3 regions of the Enterobacter cloacae complex sp. IR5418 genome follow, and region 2 is predicted to be linked to each of the others. Evidence: predicted binding sites of a transcription regulator. Region 2 holds the regulator's gene; each other region holds the start of a gene.

Region 1 (8,064 bases), on a different contig from region 2:
TCAGTTCTGATGCTGTGGTAATAAAAAAACCGGCCCGGCCGGTTTTTTTGTGCCCGGTGACGCTGCGCTTACCGGGCCTACAGGACAGTACATTTTGCAGGCCGGGTAAGGCGTAGCCGCCACCCGGCGCAGTGACATCATCAGGCCCTTAACTTCACCGCTTCGCTGGAAAAATCGTCCGCAGGTTCCAGCTTCAGATCCAGCGTTGCCAGCAGGTCACGTGCTTTGCCGTGAAATTCTTTTAGCGTATGCTCCAGACGATCAATCACTTCCTGATCTTTGATGCTCGTCGCCTGCCAGTGCCCGTCTTTATTAAACAGGCCAAACTGATAGCTATAGGTAAAACGGTTTTCCTGTGCTTCCATTTCCATCCACCAGCCCCAGAACTCGCGTTTTTCGGGTGCAGGCTTCACGTTGACGCAAACAGCCAGGCAGTCGAAAAAAAAGCGATTCTCTTCACACTGCTCTTCTCGAATATACGGGCCAAGAGCCATGAACTTCTTAATCAGTCTACTTTTCGGGTGTCCACTCGGTAACGTCATTGCGATCTCCTTTTGTGAAGCACTGTTTTACCAAACCAACGAAATTTAGCAAACTATTAACACAATCTCTTCGTGATCCAGCGTGTAATCTCTTTAAGCGCTTTGTCAAAATTCTGGTACACGGGGCTGAACGGCACTTCAAGCAGTTTACCCTCCGCAGATGACGACGTGATTAAACGCGACTCCTCTTCCGGGCTAAACGGATCGTTCTTCCAGAAACCGGACATCATCGGGGTTGGGCAACGGCGGCCGAGTAAGCCCTGCGTCTTTAATGAATAACGATTAAGTTCAATGCGCAACGCGTCGTCTGAAGCATCATGCATGCCAAGTCGACTCGCCAACACGTCGAGATACATCTCAGGAACGCTCCCCTGACGCGCAGGATCGCTTAACAGAGCATGTACCACCGGGCCAAGACAGGCGACGGCCTTCAGGCGGGAAGATTCAAGGTAGGCCAGCCGTACCGCGACGTTAGCGCCAAAGCGGAAGCCAAACGCGCCTACCCGGGTGTGGTCAACCCAGGGGATATTCTCCAGCGCTTTTAATGCATGCTGGTGCAGCAGGCTGGAGTCTTGCGTAAGTTTCCATTTGGATGAAAAACCAATTGAAGGCATATCGAGCGTCAGCATGGCGATCCCTTTTGGGGCAAAGTAGCGCTCATACAGGCTGTAATAGTCGATTTGTAACGAGTCCAGCCCACCGCACATCAGAACTGTCGGGAACGGGCCTTCCCCCTCCGGCATGTGCAGGAATCCGGTCACCGGGCTGCCGCCGGGAATGGCGAACTCAATTTCACGCATCCGACCAGGCAGTCGCTGGGCGGCCTCCTCATAAGCCCGGTTTGCCAGCGCCTGCGCCTGCTCCGCCAGTTCGTCGCCTTTTAGATGCGGATAAGCAGCGATGCTGTACAGGTTTGCCGCATGCAGCCAGTGCTTGCCGCTGCGCGTAGCATCTTCTTCCTGGCTCGCTTTTTGCTGCCAAAGCATGGCCTGCTTTGACCATTCGTAGATCCAGTTTCCGCCACGGTAGCCCACCACCGTATCGTAGAGATCGCTGTCGGTGCGCTCAGACTCGCTCATTACGATACGCGCCTGCACGTCGAGGATTTCACACGGATCGATGCCGCGCCAGATCCACATCAGGCGGTTAATCATTCGATACCAGTGGGGCACGTTTTTACCATCTAACGCTGACTGAACAGCAGGCATTGTCCCCGGATTAAACCGACGCACCAGCGTCGACGTTTCAGGGTGCTTGAAACGGGGTTTGAAGAGAGTTTCGGTGAGATTCGCCTGCGTCATTGCGTTGCCTCCATGGATACGTCATATGAAGACCATTGTAACGCGTGGCAGGCTAAAAAGAACAACGCCCGGCATAACCGGGCGTGTAAAGTTACGTACTGAAATTAACGGCCAGAAATAGGCGGTACGAAGACCACGCCCATATCCCATGGCTGTTCAATCCAAGTATCCTGCGGGATATCAATCACGTAATCATCAACCAGTGGGCGACCCGCAGGTTTCGCGAAGATAGTGACAAAGTGCGCTTTTGGATACATTTCGCGGATAGCGACCGCGGTACCGCCGGTGTCCACCAGATCGTCGATAACGATAAAGCCTTCACCGTCGCCTTCGGCGCGCTTCAGCACTTTCAGTTCACGCTGGTTATCGTGGTCATAGCTGGAGATACATACGGTATCGACATGACGAATACCCAGCTCACGTGCCAGCAGCGCCCCCGGTACCAGACCGCCACGGCTGACGGCAATAATGCCTTTCCACTGCTCGGAAGGCATCAGACGCGCAGCCAGTTTGCGTGCGTGAATCTGCAACATGTCCCAGGTGACGACGTATTTTTCGCTCATGTGAAGTGTCCCAGCCTGTTTATATACGGCTTAAAAAGTGTTCGAGGGGGAAATAGGTTGCGCGAGATTATAGAGATCTGACGCACTAAAAACCAGTGTTACGCGCCATGAGCCTGAGTTTTTACATGCTTAATGCTACCAGCCACGGGAGAAAGTGGTATTCTCAGTTGCATCTCGCAAGCCCGTCTTGTGGTAACGATTAACCTGCTAACCCTGTGACCTGCAACATTGTTTTGCAGCGCAACGACAAGGAGACCTATCGTGTCTGAACTGTCTCAATTATCTCCACAGCCGCTGTGGGATATTTTTGCCAAAATCTGCTCTATTCCGCACCCTTCCTATCACGAAGAACAACTTGCCGAACATATTATGGGTTGGGCGAAGGAAAAAGGTCTGCACGCTGAGCGCGACCAGGTTGGCAACATTCTGATCCGCAAACCTGCCACCGCAGGTATGGAAAACCGCAAGCCAGTGGTATTGCAGGCGCACCTGGACATGGTTCCGCAGAAAAACAACGACACCGTTCACGACTTCACGAAAGACCCGATTCAGCCGTACATCGACGGTGAGTGGGTAAAGGCGCGCGGCACAACGCTTGGCGCTGATAACGGCATTGGTATGGCTTCCGCGCTGGCCGTGCTGGCTGACGACAGCGTTGAACATGGTCCGCTGGAAGTGCTGCTGACCATGACTGAAGAAGCGGGCATGGATGGGGCGTTTGGTCTCCAGGCGAACTGGCTGCAAGCAGACATTCTGATCAACACCGACTCCGAAGAAGAAGGTGAGATCTACATGGGCTGCGCGGGCGGGATCGATTTCATCTCAACCCTGCCGCTGTCCCGCGAAGCGATCCCTGCGGGGTTCGAGACCTTTAAGCTGACGCTGAAAGGGCTGAAAGGCGGTCACTCCGGCGGTGATATTCACCTGGGCCTGGGCAACGCCAACAAACTGCTGGCACGTTTCCTGGCGGGCCATGCCGCTGAACTGGATCTGCGCCTGGTGGACTTCAACGGCGGTACGCTGCGTAACGCGATCCCTCGCGAAGCCTTCGCGACCGTGGCGGTGCCTGCGGCGAAAGCGGATGAACTGAAAAGACTCGCCAGCGTGTATCTGGATATCCTGAAAAACGAACTGTCAGCCAAAGAGAAAAACCTGACTGTCGTGCTGGAGTCCGTAACAACGGATAAAGCCGCGCTGACCACACAGTCTCGTGACTCGTTTGTTCAACTGCTGAACGCAACGCCAAACGGCGTGATCCGCAATTCAGATGTCGCAAAAGGCGTGGTGGAAACCTCCCTGAACGTGGGCGTGGTGACCATGGGCGACGACAGCGCAGAGATCATCTGCCTGATCCGCTCCCTGATCGACAGCGGTAAGGAGTACGTTGTGAGCATGCTGGAATCTCTGGGTACCCTGGCGGGCGCGAAAACGTCTGCAAAAGGTAGCTACCCGGGCTGGCAGCCGGATGCAAGTTCTCCGGTCATGGCACTGGTGCGTGAAACTTATCAGCGACTGTTCAACAGCACCCCGAACATTCAGGTTATTCACGCGGGTCTGGAGTGTGGTCTGTTCAAGAAACCGTATCCGGATATGGACATGGTCTCCATCGGGCCGACCATCACCGGTCCACACTCTCCGGATGAGCAGGTTCACATTGAAAGCGTCGGTCATTACTGGACGCTGCTGACTGAATTGCTGAAAGCAATCCCTGCGAAGTAATTCCTCGTCTGTTGCCCGGTGTCGCTACGCTCACCGGGCCTACGAGTAGCGTAATCTAAAGTCCCAGAACCAACTGACGCTCTAGCTGCGGATCCAGCAATGTAACGTGCAGCCCCACCAGCCGGACGCCTCGCCCACCCCGCCGCTCTTCCCACGCCTTTTTCGCCGTCGCGATAAGATCCTCTTTGTTCAGACGCGGCCAGACATGCTCCTGCGTCGTCTGCTGAAAATCATTAAATTTCAGTTTGATGCCTTGTCGGGCAATGAGCAGATCCGGTTTGACCTTCAGCAAACGTCGTTCAAGCTCAGGATAGAGCTGTTCCGTAATGATGGTTTCACACTCGGTCCAGTCATGAATATCTTCGCTGAGCGTGCGTTCAACCCCGACCGATTTACGCAGCCGTTCGTTGTTAACATCACGATCGTCAATACCCTGACTGCGTTCCCACAATACGCGGCCAAACTTGCCAAAACGCTTAAGCAGCAGCGCCAGATCGCTGCGCTGAACGTCTTCGCAGGTGCGTAACCCCATACTTTCCAGCTTCGCGGCGGAGACTTTACCCACACCGGGAATTTTACTGAGCGGCAGCGTTTTTAAAAACGCCGGAACCTCTTCCGGGGTGATGACGTACTGGCCGTTGGGCTTATTTAAATCGGAGGCGATTTTGGCAAGAAACTTTACCGGCGCAACGCCTGCCGATGCCGTGAGATTAAGCTCGTTAAAAATAGTCTGGCGGATCTCCTGTGCCATCAGGGTGGCGGAGCCGTGGCAGTGCACGCTGTGGGTGACATCCAGATAGGCTTCATCCAGCGATAACGGTTCAATCAGGGAGGTGTAGCGGGAGAAGATCTCCCGAATGTGGCTCGACGCTTCTTTGTAGGCATCAAAACGTCCGGGCAGAAGAGTGAGATGCGGGCACAGTTTCAGCGCCATCGCGGTCGGCATGGCGCTGCGTACGCCAAATTTGCGTGCAGGGTAGTTGGCGGTGCTGATCACACCGCGCTGAACGCGGCTGCCGCCAATGGCGATGGGAATATCCCGCAGCGCCGGGTTGTCACGCATCTCCACTGCGGCAAAAAAGCAGTCCATATCGACATGGATTATTTTGCGCATAGTAAGCCCTCACTCTTTACTGGATAAGTATACAGTAAAGAAATGAGGGTTGAGAAGTGTGCGTGGGAATTGTCGGGTAGCGGCTTTGCCTTACCCGACCAGGAAGACTAAATAATGCGTTGCTGCTCGCGAGCCATCCGCTTTTTCCGTGCATCGCACGGCTCAGGGCAGTCACATACCTTTTCCATACCGATGGAAGAGATGCCTCCGCAGCTGCCCTGAATGCTTTTACGCTTGATGATCCAGCCTAAAGACATACCGAAGATCACCAGCACAAACACCGCAAAAGTCGCCAGAAAGGTCAGCATAATCAGCCTCCGAAATCATCGAGCATGATGTTCTCATCTTCCACCCCAAGATCTTTGAGCATCTTGATCACGGCGGCGTTCATCATTGGCGGACCGCACATATAAAACTCGCAGTCTTCCGGTGCCGGATGCTGTTTCAGGTAGTTTTCATACAGCACGTTGTGGATGAAGCCCGTATAACCTGTCCAGTTATCTTCCGGCTGCGGATCGGATAGCGCCACGTGGAAGGTAAAGTTAGGGTTATCACGCGCCAGTTGTTCAAACTCATCGTCGTAGAACATTTCACGCAGTGAACGCGCCCCATACCAGAAGCTGATCTTACGCTTGCTGCCGAGTCGTTTGAGCTGGTCAAAGATATGCGAACGCATCGGCGCCATACCCGCACCACCGCCGATAAAGACCATTTCCGCGTCGGTATCTTTGGCAAAGAACTCACCGAACGGGCCAGAAATCGTCACTTTGTCGCCAGGCTTGAGGGACCAGATATACGACGACATCACGCCAGGCGGTGCATCAGGCACATTCGGCGGCGGCGTAGCGATACGCACGTTGAGCATAATAATGCCCTTCTCTTCCGGGTAGTTCGCCATGGAATAGGCGCGAAGCGCTGGCTCTTTTACCTCGGAAACAAAGCGGAAGAGGTTAAATTTATCCCAGTCTGCCCGGTACTCTTCAGGTACATCGAAGTCGGCATACGCTACAGTGTGTGCCGGACAATCAATCTGAATATACCCGCCCGCGCGGAACGGGACGCTCTCCCCTTCAGGGACACGCAGCTTGAGCTCTTTAATGAACGTGGCTTTGTTATCGTTAGAGATAACTTCGCACTCCCATTTTTTCACGCCGAAGATCTCCTCCGGCAGCTCAATCTTCATGTTCTGGCGCACGGCGACCTGACACGCCAGACGGCATCCCTCTTTCGCTTCACGCTTCGTGATATGCGACAGTTCCGTTGGCAGAATATCACCGCCACCCTCTTTAACCTTCACACGGCACTGTCCACAGGAGCCACCGCCGCCACAGGCAGACGAGACAAATATCCCGTTGCCGGAGAGGGTGTTGAGCAGCTTATCCCCTGCCGGGGTACGGATCTGGTTCTGTGGATCATCATTGATATCAATGATCACATCCCCGGAATTGACCAGCTTCGCACGCGCCGCCAGGATCAGCCCTGACAGCACCAGTACTATCAGCGTGAACATCACCACGCCAAGAATAATTTCCATCTGTTAGCCCTTATAGCTGCACACCGGAGAAGGACATAAAGCCCAACGCCATCAGGCCGGTGGTGATAAAGGTGATCCCTAAGCCACGAAGACCCGCAGGCACGTTGGCATATTTCATTTTTTCACGGATCCCCGCCATGGTGACAATCGCCAGCATCCAGCCGATACCGGAACCGAAACCATACACAACCGATTCACTGAAGTTGTAATCGCGCTGAACCATAAACGAGACGCCACCGAAAATGGCGCAGTTCACCGCGATCAGCGGCAGGAAGATCCCCAGCGCGTTGTACAGCGACGGGAAATACTTATCGAGGATCATCTCCAGGATTTGCACCAGCGCCGCAATCACCCCGATGAAGGTGATGAAGTTCAGGAAGCTGAGATCAATCCCCTCCACCAGCGCGCTGTCCCGCAGCACGAAGTTGAACACCAGGTTGTTAATCGGAACGGAAAGCCCCAGCACAACGGTGACCGCCACCCCGAGACCAAATGCCGTCGAGACCTTTTTAGAAACGGCAAGGAATGTACACATGCCAAGGAAGAAGGCGAGCGCCATGTTTTCAACAAACACCGCGCGCACAAATAAACTCAGGTAATGAGCCATTGTCGGTTACTCCTTTTCCTGCTGTTCAGGCTTCAACGTACGAATCAGCCAGATCAGCAAACCGATAATGAAAAATGCGCTTGGCGCCAGCAGGAACAGGCCGTTCGGCAGATACCAGCCGCCGTTCTGTACCGTATCCAGCACCGGAATGCCAAACAGCTTGCCGCTGCCAATAAGTTCGCGCAGGAAACCGACCGTCAACAGGATCACGCCGTAACCCAGGCCGTTGCCGATACCGTCCATAAAGCTCGCCAGCGGCGGCATCTTCATCGCATAGGCTTCAGCACGCCCCATCACGATGCAGTTGGTGATAATCAGACCAACAAACACCGAGAGCTGCTTAGAGGTTTCATAAGCGAAGGCGCGCAGCAGCTGATCGACCACGATCACCAGCGAGGCGATGATCGCCATCTGCACGATGATCCTCACGCTGTTAGGTATGTGGTGGCGGATCATTGAGATAAACATGCTGGAGAACGCTGTCACCAGCGTTACCGCCAGCGTCATGACCACCGCCGTTTCCAGCTTGGTGGTCACCGCCAGAGCCGAGCACACACCCAGCACCTGAAGCGTTATCGGGTTATTGGCTAAAAGTGGGCCAATCAGTACCTTTTTAACTTCTTTCAGTTCACCCGTATCAGCCATTATTCAGCGCTCCTTCACGTACATTCTTCAGGAAGGGAC
Region 2 (8,064 bases):
CATCTGGTCTCGTCCGGCTATCCGTGTCTTCGCAACCTACGCGAAGTGGGATGAGAAATGGGGCTATGCAAACAACGACTCTGGTGCAGGTTACACCTCTGGCGTAGCGTATAGCGACACCTCCGCGAAAACCTTCAGCCGTGGCGACAACGATGAGTGGACCTTCGGCGCCCAGATGGAAATCTGGTGGTAATTCGTCAAGCCTGACGTAATGATCTGAAAAGAGGGGCGTAAGCCCCTCTCTCCTTAGGGTGCTGCGCGCTATTGCCTGGCCACCGCAGTGCTCACGCTATCAGAGGTAATAACAATGAAAATGAAGAAAAGTCTCGTCGCGCTGTGCCTCTCTGCGGGGCTGTTGGCCTGTGCGCCTGCGGTTACTTTTGCAGATGTGAATTTTGTTCCTCAGAATACCAGTGCTGCGCCAGCTATTCCGGCCGCGGCACTTCAGCAACTGGTGTGGACGCCAGTTGATCAATCAAAAACACAAACTACCCAGCTTTCAGCGGGTGGTCAGTCACTGAACGTGCCGGGTGTCAGCGGTCCGGTTGCGGCTTTCAGCGTGCCTGCGAATATCGGTGAGCTGACCCTGACGTTGACCAGTGAAGTCAATAAACAGACCAGCGTCTTCGCGCCTAACGTGCTGATCCTCGATCAGAACATGACGCCGTCCGCTTTCTTCCCAAGCGACTATTTCAGCTATCAGGAACCCGGCGTCATGAGCGCTGACCGTCTGGAAGGCGTTATGCGCCTGACGCCTGCCCTGGGTCAGCAGAAGATTTATGTTCTGGTGTTCACGACTGAAAAAGATCTGCAACAGACAACGAAGCTTGTTGATCCGGCAAAAGCCTATGCGAAAGGCACGGGTAACTCCGTCCCGGATATTCCTGACCCGCTTGCCCGTCACACCACCGATGGTCTGATCAAGCTGAAAGTCTCCACCAACAGCGCCTCCAGCGTGCTCGTTGGCCCACTGTTTGGCTCATCGGGTCCTGGCCCGGTAACGGTGGGTAATACTGCCGCCCCTGTGTATGCCGCACCAGCCGCCGCACCAGCCGCAGCCCCGGCCCCGACGAAAAAAGCCGAGCCGGTGCTTAACGACACGGAAACGTACTTCAACAACGCCATCAAGCAGGCGGTTAAAAACGGCGACGTCGATAAAGCGCTGAAACTGCTTGATGAAGCCGAGCGTTTAGGTTCAACCACTGCCCGTTCCACCTTTATCAGCAGTGTAAAAGGCAAGGGGTAACCGTCTCCCCGCAGTGCTGATTTTGTTAGTCGTTTAGTGCGCCTTACCGGGCGCACTTTTTTTGGCCAAGTTGCACCATTGTTGCGATAGTGATCGCTAAATTTGGTTTGTCCGTCCTCATTTTGCCAATCTGCGATACAATGCCTTTACGTTATGTATCGGAGAGTCTGGCATGTCACACCCCGCGCTAACGCAGCTGCGTGCGCTACGCTATTTCGACCAAATACCCGCGCTTAACCCGGAGCAACTGGACTGGCTGCTGCTGGAAGATTCCATGACAAAACGTTTTGAGCAACAGGGTAAAACGGTCACGGTGACGATGATTCAGGAAGGGTTTGTCTCGCCTGCGGAGATTGCCAGCGAGTTGCCGCTGCTGCCGCAGGAAGAACGCTACTGGCTGCGTGAAATTTTACTTTGTGCGGATGGCGAGCCGTGGCTTGCCGGGCGGACGGTGGTTCCGGAGTCTACACTTTCGGGGCCGGAGCTGGCATTGCAACGCCTCGGCAAAACGCCCCTGGGGCGCTATCTGTTCACCTCGTCTGAACTGACCCGTGATTTTATTGAAATTGGTTGCGATGCCGATTTGTGGGGGCGCCGTTCCCGCCTTCGTTTGAGTGGCAAGCCGTTAATACTGACGGAACTCTTTTTGCCTGCATCGCCGTTGTACTAAGAGGGAGAAAAAATGGAGTGGAGTCTGACGCAGAATAAGCTGCTGGCCTATCACCGCCTGATGCGTACTGATAAACCCATTGGCGCGCTGCTGCTGCTGTGGCCGACCTTATGGGCGCTGTGGGTTGCCACGCCGGGCGTGCCGCCGCTGTGGATCCTGGCGGTGTTTGTGGCGGGTGTCTGGCTGATGCGCGCTGCGGGTTGTGTGGTTAACGACTATGCCGACCGTAAATTTGACGGGCATGTGAAGCGTACCGCGAATCGACCTCTGCCGAGCGGTCAGGTGACCGGGAAAGAGGCGCGTATCCTGTTTGTGGTGCTGGTGCTTCTCTCTTTCCTGCTGGTGTTAACGCTTAACACCATGACCATTCTGCTCTCCGTTGCAGCCCTGGCGCTGGCCTGGGTTTACCCGTTTATGAAGCGATACACCCATCTGCCGCAGGTGGTATTGGGTGCGGCATTTGGCTGGTCGATTCCCATGGCATTTGCCGCAGTCAGCGAGTCCGTTCCACTCAGCTGCTGGCTGATGTTCCTGGCGAATATTCTCTGGGCCGTTGCGTACGATACCCAATACGCGATGGTCGATCGCGATGACGATCTCAAGATTGGCATCAAATCGACGGCGATCCTGTTTGGTCGTCACGACAAACTGATCATCGGCATATTGCAGGTGGCGGTGCTGGCGCTGATGGTGACGATTGGTCGCCTGAACGGGCTGAACTGGGCGTTTTACTGGTCCGTACTGGTGGCGGGACTGCTGTTTGCGTATCAGCAGAAGCTGATCGCGAAGCGCGAGCGTGAAGCCTGCTTTAAAGCGTTTCTGAATAACAACTACGTCGGGCTGGTGCTGTTTCTGGGGCTGGCGATGAGTTACTGGTCATAAAAAAGCCGGGTGGCGGCTTCGCCTTACCCGGCCTACGATTTAGCGTAACATGTAGGCCGGGTAAGCGTTAGCGCCACCCGGCTTTAGCATCATTCGCCCTGCGTCGAACTCTCAATCGTCAAACGCACATCCGAGGTAATCAGCTCTGCCAGCATCTGATAAACCTTCATCGTCTCTTCCGGCTCGGCATCGCCCGTATCGCTGATATACCCTTCGTCGCGCAGCGTCAGCACCAGGGAGCTGAATACCGCTTTGTCGAAGAATTCCGGGGCATTAATGCCATGCAGAACGGAGAGGCGCTGGGCCAACGTCCGGCTCTCTTTTTCCAGCGTACCGCGGTTGATTGACGGGTTTGCACTCAACAACCAGAAGGTAATGGCGTAGCGCTGCAACGTCTCACGGGCACCGGAAGCCAGCAGCTGCAAGGTACGAGAACGTGACGGGTTGATATGCAGTTCGTCATCGCTGATGGTAATCAGCCCCTGACGATGCATCTCTGCGGTCATTTTATCGAGTTCTGCCGCCAGCTCATCTTCACTCCAGCGCAGGAACAGCTCCGCTTTCAGCATCGGGTAGATGGCCTGAATGTGGCGCAGCAGCTCCTGACGTGAAATACGGCGATGCTGGGTAATAATGGCCGCCATCAGCGACGGCAGCATCAGCATATGCGTGATGTTGTTACGGTAGTAGGTCATCAGCACGGCCTGCTCGCGCGGCAGAATGATGATGTCACCAATCGTATCTTTCTCGACTTCGAACTTGTTCATCTGCAACGCGTGATCGATAAGCTCGCTGGCAGTGGCAGACGGTACGGTCGAATCCACGGAATACGGCACGTTGCGCATGATGTCGAGGTAGCAATCAATCTGCTCGGTCAGCTGCTCACGGGTCAGTGAACGCTGGCGAGAGGCCAGAAGCGCGGTACAGCACAGGTTCATGGCGTTTGCCGCACCGGCATTGTTGATGCGTACCATCAGCTCGGATGCGATGCCGTTGACCGTTGGCGTCAGCCAGGCCGGACGTACCGCCTCGATAGGATCGATAGACTCGCGCCACTCCGGAACATGATGGTTCAGATATGTCATCAGCGGCAGGGGTTCGCCAAAGTTAACGTATCCCTGGCCGAGGTTGCGCAATTTACTCAGCCCACGCAGCATCTGCGGCAGACTCTCTTTCTCTTTGGTCGCACCGCGCAGTTCTTTCGCGTAGGTGCCCACTTCCATCACGTGTTCATACCCGATGTAGATAGGCACCAGCGTGATAGGACGCGTACCGCCACGCAGCATGGCCTGAATGGTCATCGACAGCGTGCCGGTCTTCGGATCGAGCAGACGACCGGTACGGGAGCGCCCCCCTTCAACAAAGTACTCCACGGAATAACCGCGGCTGAACAGCTCGCCCAGATACTCCCTGAAGACGGTGGAGTAGAGCTTGTTGCCCTTGAAGGTACGGCGAATGAAGAAGGCACCCAGACGGCGGAAAATCGGGCCTGCTGGCCAGAAGTTCAGGTTGATACCGGCAGCAATGTGCGGCGGCACCAGCCCCTGGTGATAGAGGACGTAAGAGAGCAGCAGGTAGTCCATGTGGCTGCGGTGGCAGGGCACGTAGACAATCTCGTGGCCGTCGTGCGCTAACTGACGCACGCGCTCGGCGTTGTGGACGTTAATCCCCTGATAGAGGCGGTTCCACGTGAAGCCGAGGATACGGTCGGAGAGGCGAATCATCTCGTAGGAGAAGTTCGCGGCGATCTCTTCCATCAGCGCGATTGCGTTCTGCTGCGCTTTCTCGTGCGAAATTTTCTTGCTGCGCGCTTCGTCTTCTACGGCACGGGCAATCGCTTTGGAAGCCAGCAGCTTGTTGAAGAGATCCTGACGTGCCGGGAGACGTGGCCCAACGGCCGCCAGACGCTGACGTGCAAAGTGCATACGCGCAACGCGCGCCAGCTTTTGCGCAATAATTTTGTCGGTGCCGTGTTCATCCGCCATGCGGCGCAGTGAAACGGAAGGCGAGAAGCGGACAAAGCTGTCGCGTCCCAGCCAGGAGACGGCGAAGAACTTCTGAATGCCGTTGAGCATACGCAGCGGCGGGTTCTCTTCCCCTTTTTCGCGTCCCGGACGACGCCCAAACATTACCGACACCGGCACCATCTGCACGTCCAGTTCGGGGTTGCTGCGGTGCAGATCGAGGTAATCATGGAACAGCTTAATGGACTCTTCTTTCGGCGTGTAATAGGTGAACACGCGCGGTCCGCCATGGATGAACACGTAGCGCGGCAGCAGCGTACCGTCGACTTCCAGCGGTTCAAGCGGGTCAGGTAAATCATGCGCCAGACATTGAGCGCGAAGCGTAAGCAGGTCTGCCTTCGAGTTATAAGGCAAAACGTACATAATCGGGCGCGACGTATCGAGCCCTAATTCCAGCGCGGGTTCTGCTGGGATAGACTTACTTTTTACCAGTACGCTTAATGGTAAATTAAGTAATTTGTAGTAAATTCGTGGCCAGCCGGACATAAACGATGTAAAGCCTCTGGTTAATAATGCAATTGCGGCGCAAGGATAACAGAAAGCGCGCAAAATTTCTGTTGTTACCCGTCATACTTCAGGTTGCAGCGAAACGCGCTGCGCCTGTAGTAACTGACGCTATTTATCATAAAAGGTTCTTTTAATGGCCAATAATACCACTGGGTTAACCCGAATCATTAAAGCTGCCGGTTATTCATGGAAAGGTTTCCGCGCCGCATGGGTTAATGAAGCCGCTTTCCGCCAGGAGGCGGTTGCCGCAATCGTTGCGGTTGTCATCGCCTGCTTCCTTGATGTTGATGCTATCACCCGCGTACTGCTCATCGGATCTGTCCTTCTGGTGATGATAGTGGAAATTCTTAATAGCGCTATTGAGGCCGTTGTGGACCGGATTGGGTCGGAATTCCATGAACTGTCTGGCCGGGCGAAAGACATGGGTTCCGCTGCCGTACTGCTGTCGATTATCACTGCGGCGATCACCTGGGTCACGCTGCTTTGGTCGCATTTCCGATGAGCCTCGAGGAATAATTAAGTCCCTGGTTTTTTGTGCAGTTTTTGGTTCCAAAATCGCCTTTGACTGTATATACTCACAGCATAACTGTATATACACCCAGGGGGCGGTATGAAAGCGTTAACGACCAGGCAGCAAGAGGTGTTTGATCTCATTCGGGATCATATCGGCCAGACGGGTATGCCACCCACGCGTGCAGAAATTGCACAGCGTCTGGGCTTCCGTTCTCCTAATGCTGCCGAAGAGCACCTTAAGGCGCTGGCGCGTAAGGGCGTGATTGAGATTGTTTCCGGCGCATCACGCGGCATTCGTCTGCTGGTGGAAGAAGAGACCGGTATTCCGCTGGTGGGCCGCGTGGCCGCAGGTGAACCCCTGCTGGCACAGCAGCACATCGAAGGGCACTATCAGGTTGACCCAGGCATGTTCAAGCCGAGCGCCGATTTCCTGCTGCGTGTTAGCGGGATGTCCATGAAAGATATCGGTATTCTGGATGGCGATCTGCTGGCGGTACACAAAACGCAGGACGTGCGTAACGGCCAGGTCGTGGTAGCGCGCATTGACGATGAAGTGACGGTTAAGCGCCTGAAAAAACAAGGTAACACCGTTCAGCTTCTGCCAGAAAACAACGAATTCTCCCCGATTGTGGTGGATCTCCGCGAGCAGAGCTTCTCCATTGAAGGCCTGGCCGTCGGCGTTATCCGCAACGGTGAATGGCTGTAATCTCTTCCTGACAGGCTGTAGTTTCTCTACAGCCTGGCCTATTTTTGATTCCGGTACTTTCCATGGCATTGCTAACTTCTGCCGATAAGGCGTTGTGGCGTCTTGCGCTACCGATGATTTTTTCCAATATCACCGTTCCTCTGCTGGGGCTGGTGGATACGGCGGTAATCGGGCATCTGGATTCGCCGATTTATCTGGGCGGTGTCGCGATCGGCGCAACGGCGACCAGCTTCCTCTTTATGCTGCTACTCTTTCTGCGCATGAGTACGACAGGCCTGACGGCTCAGGCGTATGGTGCAAAAGATCCCCTCCGTCTGGCGCGTGCGCTGGTTCAGCCGCTTATCCTGGCGTTCGGTGCTGGCGCGTTAATCGTTCTGTTGCGAACGCCGCTGATTGATCTTGCGCTGCATATTGTGGGTGGCAGTGATGCCGTACTGGAGCAGGCCCGGCGGTTCCTCGAAATTCGCTGGCTCAGCGCGCCCGCGTCACTGGCAAACCTGGTCCTGCTGGGCTGGTTACTGGGCGTACAGTACGCCCGCGCGCCGGTGATCCTGCTGGTGGTGGGCAATCTGCTTAACATTGTGCTCGATCTCTGGCTGGTGATGGGACTGCACATGAACGTCCGGGGCGCAGCGCTGGCCACGGCAATTGCCGAGTACGGTACGCTGCTGATCGGTTTGTGGATGGTCTGGCGCGTGCTGGCGATGCGCGGTATCTCGCTTGCGCTGCTGAAAACGGCCTGGCGCGGTAACATTCGTAAGCTGCTGGCGCTTAATCGCGACATCATGCTCCGTTCGCTCCTGCTGCAACTCTGCTTTGGCGCATTAACCGTGTTTGGTGCGCGTCTTGGGCCAGAGATCGTCGCGGTCAACGCAGTGCTCATGACGTTATTGACCTTTACCGCTTACGCGCTGGATGGTTTTGCTTACGCCGTGGAGGCACATTCAGGGCAGGCCTATGGCGCGCGTGAAGGCGGCCAGTTGCGTGAAGTCTGGCGTGCTGCCTGCCGTCAGGCGGGTCTGGTGGCCCTGGTATTTGCCTTCGTTTACGCCTGTTTTGGCGAGCATATTGTCGCACTGCTGACCTCAATACCCGCGCTACGTGAGCTGGCCGATCGCTACCTTCTCTGGCAGGTGGTTCTACCCGTGGTGGGCGTATGGTGCTATTTGCTGGACGGGATGTTTATTGGCGCCACGCGGGGGGCGGAGATGCGCAACAGCATGGCCGTCGCTGCGGCGGGGTTCGGCCTGACGCTGCTGACCCTGCCATATCTCGGTAATCACGGTCTGTGGCTGGCGCTGGCGGTCTTTCTTTCACTGCGTGGCCTTTCGCTGGCCGTTATCTGGCATCGTCACTGGCGAAACAATACCTGGTTTCCAGCTTCGCACGATATATCGTAACGGTTAAAGATTCCGAATATAAAAACAACTGCCGAATCCTTAACTACAATAATAATCACGTCCAGCAGAAAAGAACGAAGCGGACGATACTCATAGACGCTTAACACGAGGACACG
Region 3 (8,064 bases), on a different contig from region 2:
CGGTACTCTCCGCGCAGACGCGTCAGGTTTTCCCCGGTGGTTTTACCTGCTCGATAAAACAGGGGGGGCAGAATAATCAGCGTCATCAGCATGATGCCGCCGAGCGTCAGCGCGATGGGAACATCCAGAAAACTCAACCCCAGCGTCACCACGACAATCACTACAAACGCGCCCACCATGGGTGAAATGACGCGCAGATAGAGGTGATCCAGCGTATCCACATCTGCGACCACGCGGTTGAGTAATTCACCCTGTCGAAAACGTGCCAGCCCGGCAGGGGAGAGGGGCAGCAGTTTGCTGAAGGTGTAAATACGCAGGTGTTGCAGCACGCGGAAAGTCGCGTCGTGGCTGACCAGACGCTCGAAGTAGCGTCCGGCTGTTCGCGTGATCGCCGTGCCGCGCACCCCGGCGGCAGGGAGCATGTAGTTAAAGCTGTACAGCCCGGCAAAGCCTGCGGCCGCAGATGCGGAGAGGAACCAGCCGGAAAGCGTGAGCAGGCCGATGCTGGCGAGCAGAGTGACGATCGCCAGCACAATGCCGAGCGTCAGCATCCATTTGTGCCGTTTATACAGTGCAAGATAGGGAAGCAGGGCGCGCATCAGATATCCTCCTGACGGTTCGCCAGCAGGGTCGCAAACGGCCCCTGCGCGGCAACAAGCGCGGCGTAATCGCCTTGCTCAACAATGTGTCCGTTTTCCATCACCCAGATCTGATCCCAGTCGGCAATACCTTCCAGCTGGTGGGTCACCATCAGGGTGGTTTGCTGGCGTGAGGCTGCATTAAGCGCATCCATCACGCGCTGCTCGCTGTGAGCGTCCAGACTGGCCGCGGGTTCATCAAGCAGCATTAGCGAACAGGGGTTTAGCAATGCACGGGCAACCGCGACGCGCTGTGCCTGGCCTACTGACAGCCCGGCAGACTGATCGCCAATGACGGTATCGACACCCTGCGCAAGCAGCGGCAGAAACTCGCTGACCCAGGCGCGGTCGAGGACCGATTGCAGCTCATCTTCACGCGCATCTGGCCGTGCCAGCAGCACATTCTCGCGCAGCGTCGGGGCAGGCAACTGAGGGTTTTGACCCACCCAGCTTAGCTGTTTGCGCCAGGCATCAGGATCAAGTTCGCGCAGCTCCGTTTTGTTGATACGCAGCGACCCGGTATACGCCATAAAACCTGACAGCGCATTCAACAATGAGCTTTTACCTGAGCCGCTGGTACCCACCAGCACCACACGTTGTCCGGCAGGCAGGGTAAAGTTCAGCGGACCGGCCAGCACTTTGCCTTCAGGGGACAGAACAGAAAAATCCTGTGCTTCAACGATCACCGGATCATTCGTATTCAGCGTCACTTCACCACGCTCCGGATGCGCCAGTGGCGTTTCCAGGAAGGTTTTCAGGCTGTCGGCAGCACCCACCGCCTGCGCTTTGGCATGGTAAAAGGTGCCGAGATCGCGAAGCGGCTGGAAAAATTCCGGAGCCAGGATCAGCGCCAGGAACCCGGCGGAAAGGGTTACCGCCGTACCGTAGTGGCCGAAATCCAGCGCGCCGAGGTAGGAAAAACCAAAGTAAACCGCCACCAGCGCAATCGACAGGGAAGTAAAGAATTCGAGCACGCCTGAAGAGAGGAAGGCCATGCGCAACACTTCCATGGTGCGCTGACGAAAATCCTGCGACGCCAGGCGAATGTTTTCGGTTTCCGCTTCACCACGACCAAAGATCCGCAGGGTTTCCATTCCGCGCAGACGGTCCAGGAAATGACCGCTCAACCGACCCAGCGCCAGGAAGTTGCGACGGTTTGCATCTGCCGCGCCCATGCCGACCATTGCCATAAACAGCGGGATCAGCGGGGCGGTGCCCAGCAGGATCAACGCCGCCACCCAGTTAACAGGGAAGATGGCGATAACAATCAGCAGTGGCACAAAAACCGCCAGCGCCATCTGTGGAAGATACCGCGCGTAGTAATCGTGCATATCATCGATTTGCTCAAGGATCAGCGTTGCCCAGCTACCGGCCGGTTTGCCCTGGATCCACGCAGGACCGGCTTCAGAAAGCCGGTCGAGCACCTTGCGGCGGATCTCATAGCGGATGTGCTGCCCGGCGTGGAACCCAACCCGCTCGCGCAGCCAGACCACCCACGCACGCAGAACAAAAACCAGCACCAGAACGATAAACGGCAACAGCAGCGCTTCGCGCGGGATGTTCTCCATGATCATATGATTGAGAATGCGGGCCAGCAGCCATGCCTGGGCAACAATCAACAGACCGCTGATAAAACCCAGAATGCGGGAGATCATAAGCCAGCGGCGGGACAGAACGCTTTGCTGTTTCAGCCAGCGTGTTAACTCTTGTTGACGGGTTTTTTCCATTGCGTACTTTGCAGGTGACGTTATAAGAAATTAGACATCTGCATGTTACACGTGAGCAAAAATAAAGGCGACCTGTGGCCGCCTTTATTTACGTTTGTTACTGACTTGTAAAGATTATTTACCTTGTTCAGCCAGTCCATCCAGATATCGTTCTGCATCCAGCGCGGCCATACAGCCGGTGCCCGCAGAGGTGATCGCCTGGCGATAAATATGGTCCATCACGTCGCCTGCCGCGAAGACACCTGGAATGCTGGTCTGGGTGGCGTTGCCGTGAATGCCAGACTGCACTTTGATGTAGCCGTTCTCCAGCTCAAGCTGGCCTTCGAAGATAGCCGTGTTCGGGCTGTGACCAATTGCCACAAACAGGCCCGCCACGTCCAGCGTTTCGACGTTATCGGTGTCCTGGGTATCACGGATACGCAGTCCCGCCACGCCCATCTGATCGCCGGTCACTTCTTCCAGCGTACGGTTGGTGTGCAGCACAATGTTGCCGCTCGCCACTTTGTCCATCAGGCGTTTGATCAGGATCTTCTCCGCACGGAAGGTGTCGCGACGGTGGATCAGGTGTACTTCTGAGGCAATGTTTGCCAGATACAGCGCTTCTTCCACAGCGGTGTTGCCGCCACCGATAACCGCAACTTTCTGGTTGCGGTAGAAGAAACCGTCGCAGGTGGCACAGGCTGACACGCCGCGGCCTTTGAACGCTTCTTCAGACGGCAGGCCGAGATAGCGGGCAGAGGCGCCGGTGGCGATGATCAGTGCATCACAGGTGTACTCGCCGCTGTCACCCGTCAGGCGGAACGGACGGTTCTGCAAATCCACTTTATTAATGTGGTCGAACAGAATTTCGGTTTCGAATTTGGTGGCATGCTCATGCATGCGCTCCATCAGCAGCGGCCCGGTCAGGTCGTTCGGGTCGCCCGGCCAGTTTTCCACTTCCGTGGTGGTGGTCAATTGACCGCCTTTTTCCATCCCGGTGATCAGTACCGGTTGCAGGTTAGCGCGTGCAGCATAGACCGCTGCGGTATATCCCGCAGGTCCAGAACCAAGGATTAGCAGCTTACTGTGTTTGGTCGTGCCCATGAGATCCCCATTGTTGTTGGCAGGCAATGGGCTGGATTGTAGGGAATTTGTTGCCGTAAAAAAAGAGCACGACAGTTTTGCTTCCGATATATGCAATAGACGCGCCCTATGGGTCAAAGGCGGTCACATCACGTCTGCTACTGAAAACTGCGCGTTTATAAGGCAATAAAATGAGGATTAATACCCCTCCGTAATGAATATCCGGCATCTTGTACTAAAAATCGATGTTTTGCTTTGACAATCCCCTGCGCTTTTGCGAAAACATTCAAGGAAGAAAAAAAGACGCACGAACTGCATGTCGCATAGACATGCACGGAAATGCCATTTTTACCGGGTCAGTGAAATCTACGCATGGTGTGGACAGACGCCATACGTGATGTCTGTGACTGCTTTCGGGCAACGGTCTTCTTACCGCAGAACCCGAATCCACATCGCGTCTAATACATAACCAGGCGATGTGATGAATAACGGGTACAGGCTCTGAACAGTGATGTGCACAGGGTCCAGGCAGGAGTAGGGAAGGAATACAGAGAGACAATAATAATGGTAGATAGCAAGAAGCGCCCTGGCAAAGATCTCGACCGTATCGATCGTAACATTCTTAATGAATTGCAAAAGGATGGGCGTATTTCCAACGTCGAGCTTTCAAAACGTGTGGGACTTTCCCCGACGCCGTGCCTTGAGCGTGTGCGTCGACTGGAAAGACAGGGTTTTATTCAGGGCTATACGGCTCTGCTGAACCCGCATTATCTGGATGCCTCACTTCTGGTATTTGTTGAGATTACTCTGAATCGTGGTGCGCCGGATGTGTTTGAGCAATTTAACGCCGCTGTACAAAAACTTGAAGAAATTCAAGAGTGTCATCTGGTTTCCGGTGATTTTGACTACCTGTTGAAAACCCGTGTGCCTGATATGTCCGCCTACCGTAAGCTGCTGGGTGAAACCCTGCTGCGTCTGCCAGGCGTGAACGACACCCGTACTTATGTGGTGATGGAAGAGGTCAAACAGAGCAATCGTCTGGTTATTAAGACGCGCTAACACGGAACAGGTGCAAAATCAGTGTAGTTTGATTACACTCCTGTTAATCCATACAGCAACAGTGCCGGGGAGTCCCGGCACTGTTGTCCGTTTTAGCACACAGGCAGGACATGCCTGATACCTGGAGAGCCTTTCTTGAGCCAGGAATACACTGAAGACAAAGAAGTCACATTATCTAAGCTAAGCAGCGGACGTCGTCTCCTTGAGGCGTTACTGATTGTTATTGCCCTTTTTGCCGTCTGGCTGATGGCTGCCTTACTCAGTTTCAACCCCTCAGATCCCAGCTGGTCGCAAACCGCATGGCATGAGCCTATCCATAACTTAGGTGGTGTTCCCGGCGCCTGGCTTGCGGACACGCTCTTCTTCATTTTCGGTGTGATGGCCTATACCCTTCCCGTCATTATTATTGGCGGATGCTGGTTTGCATGGCGTCATCGACAGAATGACGACTACATCGATTATTTTGCCGTTTCGCTGCGTCTGATTGGCGCCCTGGCGCTGATCCTCACCTCCTGTGGGCTGGCGGCGATCAATGCCGATGATATCTGGTATTTCGCCTCTGGCGGGGTGATTGGCAGCCTGTTAAGTTCCGCGCTGCAACCGATGCTTCACAGCAGCGGCGGCACGCTGGCGCTGCTCTGTATCTGGGCGGCGGGACTGACGCTGTTTACCGGCTGGTCCTGGGTGAGCATTGCCGAAAAAATCGGCAGCTTTATTCTGACTCTGCTCACGTTTGCCAGCAATCGCACCCGTCGCGACGATACGTGGGTCGATGAAGACGAATATGAAGATGAGTATGAAGAAGACGATGCGCCTGATGAGCGTCGTGAATCTCGTCGCGCGCGTATTCTGCGCGGTGCTCTGGCGCGCCGTCAGCGCGTTGCTGAAAAATTTGCTAACCCGTTAGGCCGTAAAACGGATGCCGCGCTTTTCTCCGGCAAGCGTATGGATGAAGACGAGCAGATTGAGTATCGCGGTGCGGCCGTCGATCCTGATGACGTGCTGTTCTCTGGTCATCGAGCCACGCCGGGTGAGTATGACGAATACGATCCGCTGTTGAATGGTTATTCAGTGACTGAACCGGTAGCCGCTGCTGCTGCCGCAACGACGGCTGCGCAGGCCCATGTTGCGCCTGTTGAAGCCGTCATGCCGTCCTCGCCTGTTCCGGCACCAGAGTCCGCGATCCAGCAACCGCAGGTAGACTGGCAGACTGCGCCAGGCGTCCATACGCCTGAACCGACCATTGCGCCGGAGCCTGAAAGCTATATTCCTGTGCAGCAGGAACAGTGGCAGCAACCGTATCAGCCGCCTGAGCCTGCCAGCGAGCCGCAACAACCGTATCAGGCTTATACGCCCGAACCCGCTGTACCAGAACAGCCATACGTTGCGCCTGAACCCGACGCGGTGGAGGAAGCGAAGCCATCCCGTCCGCCATTGTACTATTTTGAAGAAGTGGAAGAGCGCCGCGCCCGTGAGCGCGAGCAGCTTGCCGCCTGGTATCAGCCGGTGCCTGAGCCGGTGCAGGAGCCTGTTGCAAAAGCGCCTTCTGCGAGCGTTGCACCTGTAGACCCCACGCCAGCCGTTGAGTCGGGAGCTGAAACCGTGAAGCAGGCAACGGCAGCCGCTGCCGCGTCCGCTCCGCTGTTCAGCCCGGTAACCGACGGCGCGCCGCGTCCTCAGGTGAAAGAGGGCATTGGTCCACAATTGCCGCGCCCCAATCGCGTGCGCGTACCGACGCGCCGGGAGCTGGCCTCCTATGGCATTAAACTGCCTTCCCAGCGTATGGCGGAAGAGAAAGCCCGTGAGTCCGACTACGAAGATGATGCCGACGAACTGCATCAGGATGAGCTGGCGCGTCAGTTTGCCGCCCAGCAGACTCAGCGCTATGGGAACGAGTACCAACACGATGTTCATTCTCAGCAGGATGAGGATGATGCTGCCGAAGCGGAATTAGCGCGTCAGTTTGCGGCCACGCAACAGCAACGTTATTCCGGTGAGCAGCCTTCGGGTGCAAATCCGTTCTCGCTGTCAGATTTTGAATTTTCACCGATGAAAGATCTGGTGGATGACGGGCCGAGCGAGCCGCTGTTTACGCCGAGCGTGATGCCGGAAGCGGAACCGGTGCGTCAGGCGCCAGCGCCGCAGGCTTATGCGCAGCCACAACAGCCAGCGCCACAGGCTTATGCTCAGCCGCAGACGCCTGCCCAACCGCCGCAGCCGCAGTACCAGCAGCCAGCACCACAGCCGCAGGAAAGCCTGATTCACCCGCTGCTGATGCGTAACGGAGACAGCCGTCCGCTGCAACGCCCAAGCACGCCGCTGCCATCGTTGGATCTGTTAACGCCGCCGCCAGCAGAAGTGGAGCCGGTTGACACCTTTGCCCTTGAGCAGATGGCCCGTCTGGTTGAAGCACGTCTGGCTGACTTCCGTATTAAAGCGGATGTGGTGAACTACTCACCGGGTCCGGTGATCACCCGTTTCGAACTGAACCTGGCGCCGGGCGTAAAAGCGGCGCGTATTTCGAATCTGTCCCGCGACCTGGCGCGTTCTCTGTCCACCGTGGCGGTACGCGTAGTGGAAGTGATCCCTGGCAAGCCTTACGTTGGTCTTGAGCTGCCAAACAAGAAACGCCAGACCGTTTATCTGCGTGAAGTGCTGGATAACACCAAATTCCGCGACAACCCGTCCCCGCTGACCGTGGTGCTGGGTAAAGATATCGCGGGCGATCCGGTGGTTGCCGATCTCGCGAAGATGCCGCACCTGCTGGTTGCGGGTACCACCGGTTCCGGTAAATCGGTCGGGGTGAACGCCATGATCCTCAGTATGCTCTACAAAGCGCAGCCTGAAGATGTGCGTTTCATCATGATCGACCCGAAAATGCTCGAACTGTCCGTCTACGAAGGTATTCCGCACCTGTTAACGGAAGTGGTAACCGACATGAAGGACGCCGCCAACGCGTTGCGCTGGAGCGTCAATGAAATGGAGCGTCGCTACAAGCTAATGTCTGCGCTGGGCGTACGTAACCTGGCCGGTTATAACGAGAAAATCGCCGAGGCGGCGCGTATGGGCCGTCCGATTCCGGACCCATACTGGAAGCCGGGTGACAGCATGGATGCCCAGCATCCGGTGCTGGAAAAACTGCCTTACATCGTGGTGCTGGTGGATGAATTCGCCGACCTGATGATGACCGTGGGTAAGAAAGTGGAAGAGCTGATTGCGCGTCTGGCACAGAAGGCGCGTGCGGCGGGTATCCACCTGGTGCTGGCAACACAGCGCCCGTCCGTCGACGTCATCACCGGTCTTATTAAGGCAAACATCCCGACCCGTATCGCGTTTACCGTGTCGAGTAAAATTGACTCGCGTACTATCCTTGACCAGGGTGGTGCAGAGTCGCTGCTGGGGATGGGTGATATGCTCTATTCCGGCCCGAACTCCACCTCGCCGGTGCGTGTCCACGGTGCGTTTGTTCGCGACCAGGAAGTGCATGCCGTGGTGCAGGACTGGAAAGCGCGCGGACGTCCGCAATACGTTGACGGCATCACCTCCGACAGCGAAAGCGAAGGCGGCGGCGGTGGTTT

The links. The regulator LexA, encoded in region 2, represses DNA repair genes until DNA is damaged. The targets are predictions, from matches to a motif close to TNCTGTATGTACATACAGNA.
Region 1: the regulator LexA is predicted to act here: its motif matches at 5,257-5,276, upstream of dinB (DNA polymerase IV).
Region 3: the regulator LexA is predicted to act here: its motif matches at 4,525-4,544, upstream of ACOTX7_RS18855 (DNA translocase FtsK 4TM domain-containing protein).

What each region holds. Positions count from the first base shown of each region.
Region 1 covers NZ_JBMKHS010000036.1:18,980-27,043, reverse strand. The annotation lists gene phoE (phosphoporin PhoE) at 1-10, shown strand, start outside; gene crl (sigma factor-binding protein Crl) at 141-542, opposite strand; gene frsA (esterase FrsA) at 599-1,843, opposite strand; gene gpt (xanthine phosphoribosyltransferase) at 1,948-2,406, opposite strand; gene pepD (cytosol nonspecific dipeptidase) at 2,668-4,125, shown strand; gene dinB (DNA polymerase IV) at 4,181-5,239, opposite strand; gene nqrM ((Na+)-NQR maturation NqrM) at 5,347-5,547, opposite strand; gene nqrF (NADH:ubiquinone reductase (Na(+)-transporting) subunit F) at 5,550-6,773, opposite strand; gene nqrE (NADH:ubiquinone reductase (Na(+)-transporting) subunit E) at 6,784-7,380, opposite strand; gene ACOTX7_RS20265 (NADH:ubiquinone reductase (Na(+)-transporting) subunit D) at 7,387-8,025, opposite strand; gene ACOTX7_RS20260 (Na(+)-translocating NADH-quinone reductase subunit C) at 8,018-8,064, opposite strand, start outside.
Region 2 covers NZ_JBMKHS010000014.1:30,572-38,635, forward strand. The annotation lists gene ACOTX7_RS12755 (maltoporin) at 1-193, shown strand, start outside; gene malM (maltose operon protein MalM) at 308-1,246, shown strand; gene ubiC (chorismate lyase) at 1,419-1,916, shown strand; gene ubiA (4-hydroxybenzoate octaprenyltransferase) at 1,929-2,798, shown strand; gene plsB (glycerol-3-phosphate 1-O-acyltransferase PlsB) at 2,888-5,308, opposite strand; gene ACOTX7_RS12780 (diacylglycerol kinase) at 5,463-5,831, shown strand; gene lexA (transcriptional repressor LexA) at 5,940-6,548, shown strand; gene dinF (MATE family efflux transporter DinF) at 6,611-7,948, shown strand.
Region 3 covers NZ_JBMKHS010000029.1:41,170-49,233, forward strand. The annotation lists gene cydC (heme ABC transporter ATP-binding protein/permease CydC) at 1-599, opposite strand, end outside; gene cydD (heme ABC transporter permease/ATP-binding protein CydD) at 599-2,365, opposite strand; gene trxB (thioredoxin-disulfide reductase) at 2,480-3,448, opposite strand; gene lrp (leucine-responsive transcriptional regulator Lrp) at 3,992-4,486, shown strand; gene ACOTX7_RS18855 (DNA translocase FtsK 4TM domain-containing protein) at 4,622-8,064, shown strand, end outside.